2 regions of the Actinoallomurus sp. CA-142502 genome follow, and region 2 is predicted to be linked to the other one. Evidence: riboswitches for the same ligand, from Rfam matches in the RefSeq annotation. Region 2 holds a riboswitch; the other holds the start of a gene.
What was found. A riboswitch is a leader RNA that binds a small molecule or an ion and turns the genes downstream of it on or off. The one in region 2 is predicted to bind glycine.

Region 1 (9,654 bases), 3.8 Mb from region 2:
GCTGGCGCTCGGCGAACTCCTCGGACGCGGCGATCTTCAGGGCCACGGCCTTGGCGGCGATCACGTGCTCCAGCGGCCCGCCCTGCGTGCCCGGGAACACCGCGGAGTTGATCTTCTTGGCGAACTCCTCGCGGCACAGGATGAGGCCGCCGCGGGGCCCGCAGAGGGTCTTGTGCGTCGTGCTCGTGACGACGTCGGCGTGCGGCACCGGCGAGGGGTGCAGCCCGGCGGCGACGAGCCCGGCGAAGTGCGCCATGTCAACCATGAGCAGCGCGCCCGTCTCGTCGGCGATGCGGCGGAACTCGGCGAAGTCGAGCTGCCGCGGGTACGCCGACCAGCCGGCGACGATCATCTTCGGCCGGTGCTCGCGCGCCAGCCGGGCGACCTCGTCCATGTCGACCAGGCCGTCCTCGCCTACGTGGTAGGCGGCGACGTTGAACATCTTGCCCGAGTAGTTGATCTTCATGCCGTGGGTCAGGTGCCCGCCGTGGGCGAGGTCCAGGCCCAGGATGGTGTCGCCCGGCTGGAGCAGCGCGAAGTACACCGCGATGTTGGCCTGCGCCCCCGAGTGGGGCTGCACGTTCGCGTGGTCGGCGCCGAACAGGGCCTTGGCGCGGTCGATCGCGAGCTGCTCGGTGACGTCGACGTACTCACAGCCGCCGTAGTAGCGGCGGCCCGGGTAGCCCTCGGCGTACTTGTTCGTCATCACCGAGCCCTGGGCCTCGAGCACGCCCACCGGGGCGAAGTTCTCCGAGGCGATCATCTCCAGGGTCGACTGCTGGCGGTGCAGCTCCTCGGCGATGGCCGACGCGACCTCTGGGTCGATCTCGGAGAGAGGGGCGTTGGACAGGCTCATCTCACGCCTCCTCGATCAGCTTGGAGTAGGCCGGCGCGTCCAGCAGGTCGGGGCCGTCACCGTCGGTACGGATCTTCAGTAGCCAGCCCTCCCCGTACGGGTCGGTGTTGATCACGGCCGGGTCCTCCTCGACCGCACCGTTCACCGCCACGACCTCCCCCGTCACCGGCGCATAGATGTCACTCACCGACTTGGTCGACTCCGCCTCGCCACAGGGCTCCCCGGCCTCGACCGTGGCGCCCTCCTGCGGCAACGAGACGTACACGATGTCACCGAGGGCGTCGGCGGCATAGGCGGTGATCCCCACAGTCACAACACCGTCGGACGGCTCGGTAATCCACTCATGCTCTTCGGTGTAGGAAAGGGTCTCGGGAACGTTGCTCACGGGGTCCTCCTATAGAAAGGCAGGGCGACCTTGTCGACCGGCTCATGTTTGCCGCGGATGTCCACCGCCAGATCGGTGTCTTCGGTGTGACCCGCGTGGATATAGCCCATGGCGATGGGCTTGCCCAGTGTCGGGGACGGCGCGCCGCTGGTCACGACTCCGCACGGCGTGCCGTCTGATCCCACGATGTCGTACCCGTGCCGGGGCACCCGCCGTCCCCTGGCGACCAGGCCGACGAGGGTGCGCTCCGGCGCCTTGTCGGCGATCGCGGCCAGCGCGGCACGTCCGACGAAGTCGCCCTTGTCGAACTTGACGGTACGGCCGAGGCCCGCGTCGAACGGCGTCGTCTCGGCGGTCAGCTCGTTGCCGTACAGCGGCATCCCGGCCTCCAGGCGCAGCGTGTCGCGCGAGGACAGCCCGCAGGGCCGCAGGTCGTCGCCGCCGGCCTCGGTCAGCGCCGCCCAGGTCGCCACGGCGTCGCCGGCGGAGACGAACAGCTCGAAGCCGTCCTCGCCCGTGTAGCCGGTGCGGGCGATCAGGGCGTCGACGCCGGACACCGCGCCGGGCAGGATCGCGTAGTACTTCAGGTCGCCGAGCGCGGCGTCGGTGAGCTTGCCGAGGATCCCCTGCGCCTTCGGCCCCTGGACCGCGACGAGGGCGTACGCGTCGGAGCGGTCGTCGACGGTGGCCCCGTCGAACTTCTCGGCCCGCGCGGTCAGCTCTGAGCGTACGGTGGCGGCGTTCGCGGCGTTGGCCACGATCAGATAGGTCTCGGCGGCCAGCCGGTAGACGATCAGGTCGTCCAGGACGCCGCCGTCGGCGTCGCAGATCATCGTGTAGCGCGCCCGGCCCACGGCGAGCGCCGAAAGGTGTCCGATGAGGGAGTAGTCGAGCGCCGCCCCGGCCTGCGGGCCGGTCACGAAGATCTCTCCCATGTGGGACAGGTCGAACAGGCCGGCGCTGGTACGGACCGCCTGGTGCTCGGCGGTCTCGCTGCCGTAGCGCAGCGGCATCCGATAACCGGCGAACTCGGTGACGGTGGCGCCGAGGCCCTCGTGGACCTCGTGGAGTGGTGTCTTCTTGGTGTCCGGAACGGACATCGCGGCAGGCTCCTTATCGCGCGGGCGATCCGGGGGTCATATCGTCCCACTGGTTCGCGTGCGGTCTCGGCGCCTCCCCCTCTGTCATCGGCGCCTGAGAGCTTCGCCCGGGGGGCTTGCACCTTCGGCGGGAGCAGTGCTCCGCTTTCCAGAGGTCGCCTGCTCCGCGCGGTCTTCGTCGCCTGAGAGGTTCCGGGGAGGAGTTGCTCCTTCGGCGGCCCGGACTGGCGGTCCGGGCGCTCTCCCGCGCGGGATCAACGGCTGCCGCCAGGCTAGCAGCGCCCGTCGCGCGGCGACAGCCCGCACATCGGCCCACCTGGCCACGCGGATACACGCTGAGTGTATAGACGGCGAGTATACGCGCGACGTACCCTCCGTCTCATGAGCGTTCCCTACGCCCTCCTCGGCCTGCTCGAACGGGAGCCGAGCCACGGGTACGACCTGAAACGCGACTACGACGCGCTGTTCGGCCGGGGCAGGCCGCTGTCCTTCGGCCAGGTCTACGCCACCCTCGGCCGGCTCGCCCGTGCGGGGAAGGTGGTCGTGGGCGAGACCGAGGCCGGCTCGGGCCCCGACCGCAAGCGGTACGTCATCACCGAGACGGGGGCGACCGAGTTCGAGTCCTGGCTCGCCGAGCCGGTCGAGGCCGAGCCGCACCTGCAGACGGTGCTGTTCACGAAGGTCGTGCTCGCGCTGCTGCTCGACCGCGACGCCGAGGCGTACCTCGACGCCCAGCGCGCCGCCCACCTGAAACGCATGCGCGAGCTGACCGAGACCAAGCGGACCGGCGACCTGGTCGACGCGCTGCTCGCCGACCACGGCCTGTTCCACCTGGAGTCCGACCTGCGCTGGATCGACCTCACCGCGGCCCGGCTCGACGCGCTGAAACGCGAGGTCCTGCCGTGACGACTCTCGTGGAGGCGCGCGACGTGACGCTGTCGTTCGGCAGCACGCCCGCGCTGCGGGGCGCGAGCCTGTCGGCCGAGGCCGGCGAGATCCTCGCCGTCATGGGCCCGAGCGGGTCGGGCAAGTCGACCCTGCTGCACTGCCTGGCCGGGATCCTCACGCCGGGTTCCGGCGAGGTCCGGTTCGACGGCCGCCGGGTGGACACCATGGGCGAGGCCGAGCGCAGCGCCCTGCGCCGCGACCGCTTCGGCTTCGTGTTCCAGTTCGGTCAGCTCGTCCCCGAGCTGACCGCCGAGGAGAACGTCGCACTGCCACTGCTGCTCGGCGGCATGCGCCGGGGCGCGGCCGTCCGGCAGGCCCACCCCTGGTTCGAACGGCTCGGCCTGGACGGCCTGGAGCGGCGGCGGTCCGGCGAGCTGTCCGGCGGGCAGGCCCAGCGCGTCGCACTGGCCCGAGGCCTGGTCGCGAGCCCGCGGGTGCTGTTCGCCGACGAACCGACCGGCGCGCTCGACTCGCTCACCGGGGAGCAGGTCATGGAGCTGCTCGTGTCCGCCGCCCGCGAGGAGGGCACCACGGTCATCCTGGTCACCCACGAGCCGCGGGTGGCCGCGTACGCCGACCGCGAGGTCATCGTCCGCGACGGGAGGACCACGTCGATCGGGGTGATCTCGTGATCGGGTTCGGTGTGCGGCTGGCCGTGGCGGGCGGGCGAGAGGCGGCCGTGCGGCTGGTGGTCACGGCGGCCGCCGTCGCGCTGGGAGTCGGGCTGCTGCTGGCGACCTTGGCGGGCGTCAACGCGGTCAACGCGCAGAACGCCCGCTACGCCTGGCTGAACTCCGCGTCCCCCGAGGCCACGGCGGGTGTTCCGCCGTCCCCGGACCCACTGTGGGCCACCCTCGGCTACGAGCGCTACGAGGGCAGGACGATCACCCGGGTCGACGTCGCCGCCACCGGGCCCCGCTCACCCGTTCCACCCGGCATCCCGCGCCCGCCCGGGCCGGGGGAGTACTACGCGTCACCCGCGCTGACCGCGCTGCTGCGCACGGCACCGCCCGGCCGGCTCGGCGACCGCTACCCCGGCCGCCGGATCGGCACGATCGGCCCGGCCGCGCTCCCGTCCCCGGACTCGCTGTACGTCATCGCGGGCGCGAGCGCCGCCGAACTCTCGCGCGCCCCCGGCGCGGCGAAGGTGACCGCCATCGCCACCAGGACGCCCAGCAGCTGTTCGAGCTGCAACGCCGGCACCAACGCGAACGGCATCGACCTCATCCTGTCGGTCACGGCGGCGGCGCTGCTCTTCCCCGTGCTGATCTTCATCGGCACGGTCACCCGGCTCGTCGCCACGCGTCGCGAACAACGCTTCGCCGCCATGCGCCTGGTCGGCGCCACGCCCCGGCAGATCTCCCTGGTCGCGGCCGTCGAGTCCAGCGTCGCGGCGGTCGCGGGCACCGCGGGCGGTTTCGGACTGTTCTTCCTCTTCCGCACGCGCCTGACCGCGCTCCCGCTCACCGGCGAGCGGTTCTACGCCGCCGACCTGTCGCTCAACCCGCTCCAGGTCGCGCTCGCCGCCGTCGGCGTCCCGATCGGGGCGATGATCGCGGCGCGCCTCGCGCTGCGCCGAGTGCGGATCTCCCCGCTCGGCGTGAGCCGGCGCGTCACTCCGCGCCCGCCTCGCCCGTACCGGCTGATCCCGCTCGTCGCCGGCGTCGCCGAGCTGGCGTTCTTCGTCGGCCGTCGCCCCGACACCACGAACGGCCAGATCTGGGCGTACCTCACCGGGATCTTCCTGATGATGGGCGGCCTGGTCGTCGCCGGGCCGTGGCTGACCATGGCCGGCTCACGCGTCGTCGCGCGGTACGCCCGCCGTCCCGCGGCGTTGATCGCCGGGCGGCGGCTCGCCGACGACCCGAAGGCCGGCTACCGCGCGGTCAGCGGCCTCGTGCTCGCCCTCTTCGTCACCAGCACGGCGGTCGGAGTGATCAACACGATGGTGGCCGAAGAGGGCCTGCCCGAGAGCGACGCGGCGGCCCGCGGCACGCTGGTGGCCGAGTACTCCCACGGCTGGACCAGGACGCCGGGCGTGCCCCGCGCCTCCGTCCCGGTCTCCGACCAGGTCCTGGCCCGGCTGCGCTCGATCCCCGGCGTACGGGGCGTCATGCTGATCCACACGAACCCGCTCGGCACGACGCTCTCGCTGGGCGGCCCCCGGCCGATGGTGGCCGGGCTGATGTCGTGCCGCGAGCTGGCCGGGGTGCCGCACTTCGGGCGGTGCGCCGCCGGCGCGGACGTGGTGTCGGTGCCGCCCGACTACGTCTTCGACTCCGAACGCCTCCCCGGCACGGACTGGCCCGCCGCCGCCCTGTCCTCGTCGCGGGCGCGGCGCCTCCCGGTCCAGACGGTCGTCGTCGGCACCGACGGGTCGGCGTCGGCGGTCGAACGGGCGCGGACCGTGCTCGCCGTCGCCTTCCCGCACCGCGAGCCGGCGGCCACCGTCCGGGAGATGCGTGCGAACGCCGACACCGCGCGGCTGCTCAGGGGGTACGAACGCCTGGCCGACGTGGTGATCGTCGTCAGCCTGTGCATCGCCGGGTGTGCCCTGGCGGCGAGCGTGGTCGGCGGCCTGAACGAGCGCAAACGGCCGTTCAGCCTGCTGCGGCTCACGGGCGTCCGGCTCGCGACCCTCGGCCGGGCCGTCGTCCTGGAGAGCGCGGTCCCGCTGCTGGCCAACGCCGTCGTGGCGACGGGGGCGGGGTTCCTGGCCGCCGGGCTGTTCCTGAGGTCACAGCTGGACTACCCGCTGCACCCGCCGGGCATCGGCTTCGCCGTCACGGTCGTGGCAGGGCTCGCCGTCTCCCTCGGCGTCATCGCCGCCACCCTGCCCCTGCTCCGGCGGATCACCGGGCCCGAGACCGCGCGGAACGAGTGAGGGGGCTCACCGATCCCCTCACTCGTTCGGCACGCCTACGTCCCGATGCCACCGTAACTGTGCGTCGCTTGGCGGGTTTTATCTGTCGGCTGGTACGAAACACAGTTCGAGGATTCCGGAGGGGAAGGCCGTGCTTTTCACCAGGCGCAGCTTCCGAGCCTCGTCCAGTTCGGGGACCAGTGGCGCGCCCTTGCCGGTGATGGCGGGGAGCACCCACAGGCGGTACTCATCGACCACGCCGAGCTTGATCAGCGATTGCATGAACTCGGTGCCGCCGCAGGCGACGAGGTCCTTGCCGGGCCCGGCCTTGAGCTTGGCGATCTCTTCCGCGGTGTCACCGCCGGCGATCCGGGTCTCGGGCCAGTCGTCGGCGGTTTCGAGGGTGCGGGAGAACACGACCTTGGGGATCTCGTTCATGGCCTTGGCGGACGGGTGGTCGGAGGTGGGCCAGTATCCGGCACAGATCTCGTAGGTCTTGCGGCCCATGAGGAAGGCTCCGGCCTCCCACAGCCGGCTGACGAAGTATTCCTCCTGCTCGGGGTCGTCGATGCTGTCCATGACGTCCCGGATTCCGTTGTCCCCGTCGGCGCTCTTGCCGTCGAGTGAGACGTAAAAGCCCAGAATCAACCTACGCATCCGACGCCTCCGTTTGTTTCTTCCCGCGCCGGGACGGTCCCAGCGCAGGTCCAACGCCCCTCTTGGACACCTACGACGCGAGCCAGGACCGCCACGCCGACTCGATCTCCTTCTCGTCCTCGTCGGCGGAAAAGCCGTGGTACCCGACGACGAGCGTGTTCCGGTAGCCCTTGATCAACAGGTGGATGCCGTGCGGGGTGCGCACACCGACGAAATATGGCGTGCCGAGGAACTCGACCACACCGTCGGTGGCGGGCAGGCCGGGTACGTTCAATCGCACGGGCGCACCCTGGTTCATCTCGCCGGTCAGCGAGAGCGCGGCCGCGAACCGCGACCACACCCGCTCGTTGTCCGGCACGGCCGGGCCGACCAGGAACAGGTTGCGCGTGGCGTAGCGGCCCGGGAAGTACTTCAGGTAGGCGGCGAGCTGCTTGAGGTACATCAGGTCGCCTGCCTTCATGCTGTCGTAGTACTCCGCATCCCAGTCGTCGCTCAGGATGCCGCTGTGCACGAACCGCAGGACGGTGCTTCCGCCGTCCCGGCCCTCCAGCAGGTACTCGCAGGCCGTGAACGTGCCGTCCGGGCTGTCCTCCCGGAAGGCCAGGCGCTCGCCCGGCTCCCACGCGGTGATCGTGGACTTCTGGACGAAACCCATCGCGCCCATCATGTCCAGGCTGTTCGTACCGCCTTCCCCTGGTTCGATCTCGGTGCGTCCCATGAACCACGAGTCGACGCCGGGACCGGTGGCGATGGCCTCCCACACCTGCTGCGGGGTGGCCTCCAGGGTGATCTCGTCGGCGATCTCGAATTCGTGCGACATGTCAGGAATCCTCGTGCAGACAAATATAGATGTCAAGACGAAAATTTTTGTCGGTGGCGCACGTCGATCGCCGCTGGTCAGGCGCTGAGCGCGGCGGCGGGGGTACAACCTCCGCCGCCGCGAGAACGGCCGCCCGGGGGCGAACAGGGCCCTGGGCAAAGCCCGCGCCGGTCTGCCAGCCCGCACCGTGGTCGACGCGACCACGGGTGAGGGGCTCAGCGCACGAAGGTCACGTCGGGGTACCGCGGCGACGGCCGGTCCAGCAGGTCGTCGTCGCGGCCGCGCAGCCACCGGTCGAAGAAGGCCGCCAGGTACGCACGCTGCTCGGCCACCGCCCGCGAGGAGTCGATCCAGCCGGTGTCCGCGTCCACCTTGAGCTGCGGCGCCAGTGACTCCAGGTCGGTGTAGGTGTGGTGCGCCGAGCCGCGCAGGTGCAGGTCGCGCTTCCAGCCGGTGCTGTGGTCCCACAGCGCCTCCCACGACCGTACGGTGTGGTGGTCGCTCGCCTGGCTGCCCATCAGCAGGAACGGCCGCCGCAGGCCGCTCTCGGCGAGCGACGACAGGCCGGGACCGCCGTCGCTCTGGTCGAAGCCGACCGTGCCGTCCAGGTCCGCCGCGGCCCGTACGCGCGGGTCGTCGTGCAGCGCCTGCAGGGCGGTGAACCCGCCCGCCGACTGGCCTGCCATGCCGATCCGCCCGGGGTCGACGGCGTCGCCCAGCCCGTTCGGGAGCGTGCTCAGCCGGTCGAGCACGAACCGCGTGTCGGCGGTCCGTACGCTCACGACCTTCTTCAACGTCTCCAGCGGGTCACCGTCCAGGGGCAGCTTGAACGGCTCGACCCGGCCGCCGGGGAACTCCACCTCCGACGCGTCATAGGTGTGGTCGATCGTCACGACGACGTAGCCGCGCGAGGCCAGGTCCTCGGCGAAGGTGGTGCCGAGCGTGCGCGGGTCGCCCAGGCCGGGGGAGAACAGCACGACGGGATGGCGGCCGGCCGTCACGGGCGCGCCCTGGTGGGAGTGCGTCATCGTGGCGCCCCAGTCGGCGGCGCCGGGCTTGATGCCCAGGCCCTGGTGGACGGGGGTGCCGAGCGAGGCGTCGAAGTGCTTCGCCGCGCCCGGTGTCATCTGCGGCGCGAGCGGGTGGGCCGCGGCGTCGCGCGCCGGGTAGAACACGCTGACCATCAGCTCCCGGTACGCCTGCGCGGGCACCCACGGATCGTGCCGTGAGTCGTCGACCAGACGCACCGCGACCGTGCCGACGTCGTCCGGCCCACTGGGAGAAGGCAGCGTGAGCCGCGCCGCGTTCGTGGACGCCGCCGTGTGGACGTTCGGCCGCAGCGGAACGGCCGAGGAGACGGTCGGCCCGGCCGCCAGCAGAGCGGCCGTGGCCAGGCCGCCCGCCACCAGACCGCCGATGAGACGGGAACCGTTCACGAGCCCTCCTTCGTCGGTGGAGTGATCCAGACGCGCGTGTTCTTGACTCGCTCGCTTCGCTCGCTCATGAGATGACCTCCGGTGTCGCAGGAATGGCCTCAATGCTGGTCGGGCGGGCGCGGCGGCGGAATCGTGCCACCACGCCGATCGGGGGTTCGGTTTTCCCGACCTCTCACACGACGACGACGGGTGCGGGGACGGCCGCGGCCGCCACCAGCGCGGAGAAGACCGCCACCTCCGCGTCGGCCTCCGGATGCCACTGGACGCCGACCGTGAACGGGTGCCCGTCCAGCTCGGCCGCCTCGATCAGGCCGTCGTCGGACCACGCGCACGCGGTGAGGCCCCCGCCGAGCCGGTCGATCGCCTGGTGGTGCAGGCTCGGCACGTCCAGAGTCGTACGGTTCAGCGCGCGGGCCAGGACGCAGCGGGGATGCAGGTGCACGTCGTGCCGGACGAAGACGCCGTCCCCGCCCGCGTGTCCCTCGTGGCCGACGACGTCCGGCACGTGCTGGTGCAGCGTGCCGCCGAGGGCCACGTTCATGAGCTGGAGGCCACGGCAGATGCCGAGGATCGGCAGCCGCAGCGCGAG
Region 2 (9,654 bases):
CATGTGCCAACACCAGCCGCCCTGTCCCGAAGCGACGGCGCGCGACCGCGAGGCCGCCCGCACCGTCACGTGCCACCCCGAGCAGGGGTGGAGTCTCCTGTGCAACGGCATCGTGCTGTTCGAGGACACCGGTGAGCTGCTTCCCGACGGGGAGATCATCGCTCCGCACCGTCCGACGGACCTTCCTGCTCCGTCGGCGGCCTGACACGTTCCTCACACGGGGGACTAGTTCTTTCGAGTGATCATCCTCAGGGGGATTCAGCTTCGACCGCTCCATCGGCCGAGCCATTCGGCCGCCACCTCGCCGACCGCCGACGGGGTCCGGGAAAGATCATGCCGTTCGCCCGGCACGATGCGCACCTCCGTCGCGTCGGCCGGATCCGGCACCCCGAACGGATCACGGTCGCCGTTGACGACCACCACCTCCACCCCCGCGTCGCGCAGCTCCCCGGCGCGCGACTTGGCCGGGTTCGACGGCGGGTGCAGCGGGAACGCCAGCGCGAGCACTCCGCGCGCCCCGGCCTTCAGCGCCGTACGGCACGCCACGCGGGCGCCGTTGCTCCGCCCGCACTGAATCAGCGGCACGTCGCCGTACCGCTCCCGCAGCGCCTCGATGACCGTCAGCCAGGCCTCGTCCTGGCGGTCCGGCGCCCCGGGCGCCCGCCTTCCCGCCACGCGGAACGGCTGCCGGATCCCGGCCACGGCCCCGCCCAGCCGGATCGCCTCGGCGCGCACCGCCCGCAGGTCCGGCGCGTCCAGCCCGCCGTTCGACCCGTGCGTCAGCGCCAGCAGGAACGCCGGGTCGGCCACCTCGTCCAGCGTGACCTCGGCCGGCCCCGCCGGCGTCGCCACCTCCCACGTCGGCTCCATGGCACGCACCGTACTCCGCCTGCGTCGACTCCCCCTGGCCGGTGTGGCGCGGGCGGCATGGGAGATGATCTGATCATGGCGAAGACGATGAGCACGGCCGAGTGGCGGGAGTTCGTCTCGAGCGGCACCCGTACCGGGAAGGCCGCGGTGACCAGTGCCGACGGAACACCGCACGTTACGCCCATCTGGTTCCTGCTCGACGGCGACGACCTGGTCTTCACCACCCACGAGTCGAGCGTCAAGGGCCGCGCGCTGCGCCGCGACCCGCGCATCTGCGTGTGCGTGGACGAGGACGCGCCGCCGTTCTCGTTCGTGTCGCTGTGGGGACGGGCGACGCTGTCCACCGACCTGGACGAGGTACGCCGGTGGGCGACCCGGCTCGGCGGCCGTTACATGGGCGGCGACCGCGCCGAGGAGTACGGCGAACGCAACGGCGTGCCCGGCGAGTACCTCGTCCGCGTCCGCATCGAGAAGGCGGTCGCCGTACGAGACATCGCCGACTGACCCGAGCGGCGAGCCGACGAGCGAGCGGAGTGGACGGTGAGGAACGAGCCGTCCGCGGAGTGAGTGAGAAGGCGAGCGCGACCGGCAAACCCGAGCGCGACCGGCGGACGCGCTCGCCGGCTCACTCGTCGGCGGGCCACCTCGGTGGTGGGACCGGTGCGTCCGAGCCGCCCATGACCTGTCGCAGGCGTTCGGCGAAGCTCTCCTTCAGCGCCTCGCCCCAGGCGTAGTCCTCCGGCACCCGCACGAGCTGCCCGAGCAGGTCGTACAGCTCGGCGGGCAGCCCCTCGGGGCCCTCGGCGTAGCGCATGGCGGCGACCGCGTACATGTGGTCGAGCGCGCCGAACGCCTCACCGGTCAGCAGCGGCAGCGCGCCGGCCCGCAGCGCGGCCTCGATGTCGTCCTCCCACCACAGGTGCTCGCCGCCGTCGGTGCCGAACGTGCGCCGCAGCCGGGCGCGTACGTGCTCGCCCAGCGCCGGATCGTCCAGCCCGCGGCGCCACACCTCCTGGGCCGTCTCGTCGCGGCCGCGCAGCGGGAGGGTGCGGGCCAGGAGTTCGATCGCGAGTGGTACGACCTCGGGGTCGGAGTCCTCGGTCGGGGTGACGCTGCCGAACGCCGCGATCGCCTGTTCGAGGTGGGCGATGCCGAGGCTCACCGCGAGGCGCGCGTGCGTCTGCCGGTCGCGCCTGCGGTCGACGACGTCCAGCGCCGCGTCGAGCGCGCGCTGGGCGCGGGCGGGCTCGCCCCAGTCGAGCAGCCGCAGCGCGAGGTCGTGGGCGGCGGCCGGGCCGTAGCGCGGGTCGCCGGTGGCGATGACGCGTTCCCACCACTCGCAGGCCTGCGCGGCGTCGCCCTCCTCGTCGGCGAGCTGCGCCAGCGCCAGGCAGGCGGGCGGCAGGTACGCCGGGTTGGCGAAGTCCACCACGGTCCGCCAGGCCTCGCGCGCCCGGTCGCGGTCGCCGGAGCGCTCCCAGGACAACGCCAGGTGGTACGCGGCGCGCGCGCCGTACTCCGGGTCCTTGGTGGCGATCGCGGCCCGGTCGGCCTCGCGGGCGCCGTCGAGGTCGCCGCCGCTCTCGAGCACCACCGCGAGCCCGAGGGCCGCCTGTGCGCGCTCGGCCGTCGCGCCGGCCTCCATCACCTGGCGGAACAGTGTGGCGGCCTCGTCGAGCCGGCCGCCCTCGGCGTGTCTGCGTGCCTCGTCGAGCCGGGTCGACGGATCCGTGGCCGCCTCCTCCGGCGGGGTCGTCATGACGCGCTCCGGCGGCCACGGGCGGTCCCGTCGCCGGACGTCCTCATCGGCGCCTCACAGGCGTCGCTCGCACTCATCTCCGTGCCCTTGGGGGTAGGCGGCGTGTGGCATGAGCCTAACGGGATTCGGGCCGCCTCGTCCCGCAGCGTGACCGCGATGTCCGGCTCGGGCCAATGGAAAGCGTCCTCGACACCGGAGCGCGTGTCGCGCCAGACGATCAACGCGATCGAGCAGGGCCGCGCTTCCGCTCGCGATCCGCCCGGCCCTTGTTTCGGCGGAACCGTGGAGGAGGTCCTCCACGCCGACGACGAGGACTCATTCCGCGAGTCGCGGCGCCGCTGAGCGTGCGGGCCGGGGCCCGGCCCGCACGCGCGTACGGGTCAGGACTCGAAGGCCTCCGGCGGCGGGCAGGCGCAGACCAGGTTGCGGTCGCCGTAGGCCTGGTCGATGCGGCGCACCGGCGACCAGTACTTGTTCTCCCGCAGCGACGGGACCGGGTAGGCCGCCTCCTCGCGGGTGTAGGAGTGCTTCCACTCGGTGGTCAGCAGCGACGCCGCCGTGTGCGGGGCGTTCTTGAGCGGGTTGTCGTCGGCGTCGTACTCGCCGGCCGCCACCCGCTCGATCTCCCGCCGGATCTCGATCATCGCGTCGCAGAAGCGGTCGAGCTCGGCGCGGTCCTCGCTCTCGGTCGGCTCGATCATCAGCGTGCCGGCCACCGGGAAGGCGAGGGTCGGGGCGTGGAGGCCGTAGTCGATGAGCCGCTTGGCGACGTCCTCGGCGCTGACCTTCGTCTCCTTGGTGATCTTCCGGATGTCGATGATGCACTCGTGGGCGACGAGGCCGCCCCGGCCGGTGAACAGCACCGGGTAGTGGCCGTCGAGCCGCTTGGCGACGTAGTTGGCGGCCAGCACCGCCGCCTCGGTCGCCTCGCGCAGCCCGTCGGCGCCCATCATCGCGATGTAGGCCCACGAGATCGGCAGGATGCCCGCCGAGCCCCACGGAGCCGCCGAGATCGGGCCGCTGCCGGTCTCCGGACCGGCCTCGGGCCGCAGCGGGTGGTTGGGCAGGAACGGCACGAGGTGCTCGCGCACGCCCACCGGGCCGACGCCCGGCCCGCCGCCGCCGTGCGGGATGCAGAAGGTCTTGTGGAGGTTCAGGTGCGACACGTCGGCGCCGAACTCCCCGAGGCGCGCCAGCCCGACGAGGGCGTTGAGGTTGGCGCCGTCGACGTAGACCTGGCCGCCGGCCGCGTGCACGCTCTCACAGACCTCGGTGATCGTCTCCTCGTAGATGCCGTGCGTCGAGGGGTAGGTCACCATGATCGCGGCGAGGTCGTCGCGGTGCTTGTCGATCTTGGCGTGCAGGTCGTCGAGGTCGATGTCGCCGCTCTCGGTGCTCTTGACCACGACCACCCGCATCCCGGCCATCACCGCGCTGGCGGCGTTCGTGCCGTGCGCCGAGGACGGGATCAGGCAGACGTTCCGGTGGCTCTCTCCGCGTGCGGCGTGGTAGCCGTGCACGGCGAGCAGGCCGGCCAGCTCCCCCTGCGAACCGGCGTTGGGCTGCACCGACACCTTGGCGTACCCGGTGATCTCGGCGAGCCAGGACTCGAGCTCACCGATCAGCTCGACGTACCCCCGCGCCTGCTCCAGCGGCGCGAAGGGGTGGATCTGCGCGAACTCCGGCCAGGTGATCGGCTCCATCTCGGCGGTGGCGTTCAGCTTCATCGTGCAGGAGCCGAGCGGGATCATCGAGCGGTCCAGCGCGATGTCCTTGTCCTGGAGCCGGCGCAGGTAGCGCAGCATCGCCGTCTCCGACCGGTGCGCGTGGAACACCGGGTGCGTGAGGAACTCGCTCTCCCGCCGCAGCCCCCGCGGGATCGCCTCCTGCCGGGTGAGGCCGGTGTGCTCCTCCGTCCGCCCGAACGCCCCCAGCACCGTCGCGACGTGGGCCTCGGTGGTCGTCTCGTCGCAGGAGACGCCGACGTGGTCGTCGTCGACCAGACGCAGGTTGACGCCGTCCTCCGCCGCGGCCCGTACGATCTCGCGGGCGCGGCCGGGAACCCGGGCGAGCACGGTGTCGAAGAAGGCGTCGTGGACGACCTCGACGCCCACCGCGCCCAGGCCGCCGCGCAGCAGCGTCGCGCGCTCGTGCACCCGCTCGGCGATGGCGGTGAGCCCCTCGGGACCGTGGTAGACGGCGTACATGCTCGCCATCACGGCGAGCAGCACCTGGGCGGTGCAGATGTTGCTGGTGGCCTTCTCCCGGCGGATGTGCTGCTCCCGGGTCTGCAGCGCGAGCCGGTACGCCGGCCCGCCGTCGGCGTCCAGCGAGACGCCGACGAGCCGGCCGGGGAGCTGGCGCTGGATGCCGTCACGCACCGACATGTAGCCGGCGTGCGGGCCGCCGAAGCCGTACGGCACGCCGAAGCGCTGCGTCGTGCCGACCGCGATGTCGGCGCCGAACTCCCCCGGCGGCCGGAGCAGTGTCAGGGCGAGGAGGTCGGCGGCGACCACGACCTGGGCGCCGCGCCCGTGCGCCGCCTCGGTCAGCCCCGACAGGTCGCGTACGGCGCCGCTCGCGCCCGGGTACTGCAGCAGCACGCCGAAGAAGTCGCCCTCCGGCAGTCCCCCGGACGTGTCGGCGACGACGACCTCGATGCCCAGCGGCACCGCGCGGGTGCGGATCACCTCGACGGTCTGCGGCAGCACGTCGGCGTCGACGAGGAAGGTGTCGCCGCTCCCCCGCGGCGCGACGCGGTGCGCCAGCGTCATCGCCTCCGCGGCGGCGGTGCCCTCGTCCAGCAGCGAGGCGTTCGCCACCGGCAGCCCGGTCAGGTCGCTCACCATGGTCTGGAAGTTCAGCAGCGCCTCGAGCCGCCCCTGGGAGATCTCCGGCTGGTACGGCGTGTAGGCGGTGTACCAGCCGGGATTCTCCAGGACGTTGCGCAGGATCACGCCCGGGGTGATCGTCCCGTGGTAGCCGAGGCCGATCATCGAGGTGAGCACCTGGTTGCGGGCGGCCAGCTCACGCAGCCGCGCCAGCGCCTCCACCTCGCTGAGCGCGGGCGGCAGGTCGAGCGGGCGGTCGGTGCGGATCCGGGCGGGCACGGCCGCGTCGACGAGCGCGCCGACGCCGTCGTACCCGGCGGTCTCGGCCATCGCGGCGCGTTCGGCCGGGGAGGGTCCGATGTGGCGAGCGGCGAACGGAACCTCGGTCATGGGGAGCCTCCAGGCGAGTCGGGGCGCGAACGCCACCGGGCACGCCGGTGGCCGGTCTCCCCCTCTGTCACCTGGACCTGAGAGCTTCGCCGCGACGGACGCGGCTTGCACCTTCGGTGAGGATCGGCGGCCGATGGAACGGCCGCGGTCTCCCGCTTTCCAGAGGTGCCTCGCCCACGCGGTCCTTTTGCCTGAGAGGTTCCGGGGAGGTTTGCTCCTTCGGCGCCCCGGCACTGGCTGCACCGGGATCTCTCCCGCGCGGGTTCGACGGCGATCTCCACCCTACCGGAGGGTTGTTTCCCCGACGTTAAGCATGGGGCGTGCGGGCCGTAAAGGTCAGCGGTTCAGGGTGCGGAAGCGGCGGACGCTCAGCGGAACGAAGATCACGAGTAGCACGCCGGACCAGAGCAGCGTCGCCGCCACCGGATGCCGCAGCGGCAGCGCGACGTCGCCGGCCGGAGCGCCGGGGTTGCCGAACAGCCCACGGCAGGCCGCGACCGCCGCGCTGACCGGGTTCCAGTCGGCGATCACCCGCAGCCAGGCCGGCATGCCGGCGGTCGGCACGAAGGAGTTCGACAGCATCGACACCGGGAAGACCAGCGGCACCATCTGGTCGGCGGTCTCCTCGTTCTTCACCAGCAGGCCGCAGAGCACTCCCGCCCAGGAGATCGCGTAGCGCAGGAGGATCAGCAGGCCGAACGCCGCGAGCGCCTTCGGCAGCCCGTCGTGGATGCGCCAGCCGACGGCCAGGCCGCAGCCGACCATGATGACCATGCCGAGGGCACCGACCAGGATGTCGCCGCCGACCTGCCCGAACGGCACTGCCGACCGGGCCATCGGCATCGAGCGGAACCGGTCCATGACGCCCTTGGAGGCGTCGGTGGCCACCGCGAGCATCGTGGTCATGAAGCTGGTGATCGATGTCATCGCGAACAGGCCGGGCATGAGGTACTCCCGGTAGTTCCCGCCGCCGGGAACCTTGATCGCGCTGCCGAAGACGTAGCCGAACAGCACGACCATGACGGCCGGGAAGACCAGCGCGCCGACGAGTTCCCCGGGCTGGTTCTTGAGCTGGACGAGGTTGCGCCACACCAGGGTGACGCCGTCGGTGAGGGTCCAGCGGAGCCGGTCCAGGCGTCCGGTGGGCGCGACGGGGGCATGGAGGACCATCAGGCGCTCACCTTCTCCGCGGTCTCTTCGGCCCGGCCGGTCAGGCGGAGGAACACCTCGTCGAGGGTGGGACGCCTCAGCGCGACGTCCTCGACCTCGACGCCAGCGCGGTCCAGCTCGCGCACGACGGCGGGCAGAGTGACGGAGCCGGCGGAGACGGGGACGCTCACCCGGCGGGACTCCGGATCGGTGTCCGGCTCGCCGATCCGGGAGAGCACGGCGGTGGCGTCGGCGAACGCGTCCGCGGCGGAGACGACGACGTCGATGCGGCTGCCGATCTCGGCCTTCAGCTCGTCCGGCGTGCCCGAGGCGATCACCTGTCCCCGGTCGACCACGGCGACCCGGTCGGCGAGCTGATCGGCCTCGTCGAGGTACTGCGTGGTCAGCAGCACGGTCACGCCGTCGGCGACCAGCTCGCGGATCGTGTCCCAGATCTCGCCGCGACTGCGCGGGTCCAGGCCGGTCGTCGGCTCGTCCAGGAAGAGCACCGGCGGCGCGGTGATCAGGCTGGAGATCAGGTCGATCCGGCGGCGCATTCCGCCGGAGTAGGTCTTGACCAGGCGGTCGCCGGCCCCGGCGAGGCCGAACCGCTCCAGCAGCTCGTCCGCGCGCCGCCGGGCGACCCTGGGCGGCAGGTGGTACAGGCGCCCGAAGAGCCGCAGGTTGTCGCGGCCGCTCAGCTTCTCGTCCATCGAGGCGTGCTGGCCCGCCAGGCCGATGCGGTACCGCACCTGGTCGGCGTCGCGGACCACGTCGTACCCCGCGACCCGCGCCCGCCCGGCGTCGGGCAGCGTGAGCGTCGACAGGATCCGCACGGTCGTGGTCTTGCCGGCGCCGTTCGGGCCGAGCAGGCCGAAGACGCCGCCCTCGGGCACCTCCAGGTCGACCCCGCGTACGGCCTCGGTCGGACCGAACCGCTTGCGCAGCCCCTCGGCCCAGATGGCCGGCTCCGAACTCGTCATCTCATCGTTTCCCTTCTACTGCGTACCTCGTACGCTCACTGGGTACACCGTACGCGTAACCGCGTACGCCGTACAAGCCCTGATAGGTTGGCCGATGTGAGAGGGCGGCATGACTGACGCGGCGAACCCCGCGGACGACGAGCGGATGCGGCGCTTCCGCGAAAAGATCGCGGAGTTCGAGGAGGAGCGGGCGCAGGGCCGCCGGAAGCCGACGCTCTGGGAGCGCATCGAGGGCCCCGGCCGCGGTCCGCGCCCGGCGCTGACGCATGAGCAGATCGCGCGCGCCGCCGTCGAGATCGCCGACGCCGAGGGGCTGAGCGCCGTGTCCATGCGGCGCCTCGCCGAACGCCTGGGCGTCGCCACCATGGGCCTGTACCGCTACGTCACCGGCAAGGACGAGGTCTACGAGCTGATGCTCGACGCGGTGCTGGCCGAGATCGACCTGCCGGACGGGGGCTGGCGCGAGGTCGCCGACGGGTACGCCCGCCAGTTCCGCGCGCTCAGCCTGCGCCACCCATGGACGATCCAGGCCTTCGCCCGCGTCCCGGCCTCCCTGTCCCCCAACAGCGTCGCGCTCACCGAGCGGGCCCTGACCTCCATCGAGGGTCTCGGCCTCGACGTGGACACGATGATGGCGGCGTTCGGCGCGGTGACCTCCTTCGCGCGCGGCGCGGTCTTCGCCGAGGTGGCGCAGCGGGAGGTCCTGGAGCGCAAGGGGTGGGAGTCCGAGGACGACGTACGGCTGGCGTACGCGCCGTGGGTGCGGTGGATGCTGGATTCGGGCCGCTATCCGGCGCTGGGCCGCTACATCCTCGAAGGGTCGAACCAGGACGACGCCGACTGGCAGTTCGAGTTCGGCCTCACCTGCGTACTCGACGGTATCTCCGCCCGGCTCGGCATCTGAGCCGTTGCCGCCGTGTCTCGCGAGGGCACCCTTCCGTACCCCGGGGGCGGCACAGGGGGACGTCCCGCCGATAACCGAGCTGCCGGGCTGGGAAGATTCACCTCGTGCCCGCTAACGAATCCCCCGACCGGCCACATGGCGGTGACATGCTGACGCGCCCCCGAGGCCCGGGCGGCGCGGTGACCGATCCCCCCGTCGAGGAGCCCTCGCTGCCGGCGCGCCTCCGGCGGCCCGCCGACGCCTTCCGGTTCCTGGTGTCCGTCGGCGCCATCGCGTTGATCCTCGGGCTCGCCCACGTGGCCCGCGAGACGACCAGCGGCCTGTCCTCCGACATCACGCACGGCACCGAGCAGGCGCCGCATCTGCTGCTCACGCTCGCCGGGCTCGCCTCCGGCATCGTCGTGCTCGCCGTCCCGGTCGCCTTCGGCGTCGAGCGCGTCATCCACCGCGACGGCCTGCGCGTCGCGATCGGCGTGCTCGCCGCGGTCCTGGCGCTCGGCGTGTCGCTGACGATCGACTCCTGGGTCACCGCCGCCGGCATGCGCGACCTCGCCTGGTACCTCACGTGGAAGCGGCACGGCGGTTGGTTCCCCGGCCCCGCCCACATCGACATCACGCCGGTCATCGCCTACGTCACCGCCGTACGGCTGTCCGGCCGTACGCGCTGGCAGGCCGTGACCTGGACGGTCGTCGGCCTGGACGCCATCGCCTCGCTCACCGCCGGCGCCATCACGCCGCTCGCCCTCGTCACGACGTACCTCATCGGGC

Region 1: it holds a riboswitch for glycine, as region 2 does, so the genes downstream of both, gcvT (glycine cleavage system aminomethyltransferase GcvT) here and gcvP (aminomethyl-transferring glycine dehydrogenase) in region 2, are expected to answer to the same signal.

Annotation. Positions count from the first base shown of each region.
Region 1 covers NZ_JBNJMY010000001.1:9,588,599-9,598,252, reverse strand. Annotated here, with positions in the region: gene glyA (serine hydroxymethyltransferase) at 1-856, opposite strand, end outside; gene gcvH (glycine cleavage system protein GcvH) at 858-1,241, opposite strand; gene gcvT (glycine cleavage system aminomethyltransferase GcvT) at 1,238-2,341, opposite strand; glycine riboswitch at 2,413-2,499, opposite strand; glycine riboswitch at 2,501-2,598, opposite strand; gene ACQEV1_RS44850 (PadR family transcriptional regulator) at 2,723-3,247, shown strand; gene ACQEV1_RS44845 (ABC transporter ATP-binding protein) at 3,244-3,921, shown strand; gene ACQEV1_RS44840 (FtsX-like permease family protein) at 3,918-6,173, shown strand; gene ACQEV1_RS44835 (dihydrofolate reductase family protein) at 6,252-6,809, opposite strand; gene ACQEV1_RS44830 (SRPBCC family protein) at 6,880-7,629, opposite strand; gene ACQEV1_RS44825 (alpha/beta hydrolase family protein) at 7,845-9,065, opposite strand; gene ACQEV1_RS44820 (gamma-glutamyl-gamma-aminobutyrate hydrolase family protein) at 9,238-9,654, opposite strand, start outside.
Region 2 covers NZ_JBNJMY010000001.1:5,801,853-5,811,506, forward strand. Annotated here, with positions in the region: gene ACQEV1_RS27675 (DUF5999 family protein) at 2-205, shown strand; gene ACQEV1_RS27680 (alpha/beta hydrolase family protein) at 259-870, opposite strand; gene ACQEV1_RS27685 (PPOX class F420-dependent oxidoreductase) at 946-1,374, shown strand; gene ACQEV1_RS27690 (tetratricopeptide repeat protein) at 1,496-2,629, opposite strand; gene ACQEV1_RS27695 (transcriptional regulator) at 2,786-2,971, shown strand; gene gcvP (aminomethyl-transferring glycine dehydrogenase) at 3,010-5,850, opposite strand; glycine riboswitch at 5,908-6,018, opposite strand; glycine riboswitch at 6,020-6,117, opposite strand; gene ACQEV1_RS27705 (ABC transporter permease) at 6,187-7,020, opposite strand; gene ACQEV1_RS27710 (ATP-binding cassette domain-containing protein) at 7,020-7,982, opposite strand; gene ACQEV1_RS27715 (TetR/AcrR family transcriptional regulator) at 8,092-8,886, shown strand; gene ACQEV1_RS27720 (lysylphosphatidylglycerol synthase transmembrane domain-containing protein) at 9,066-9,654, shown strand, end outside.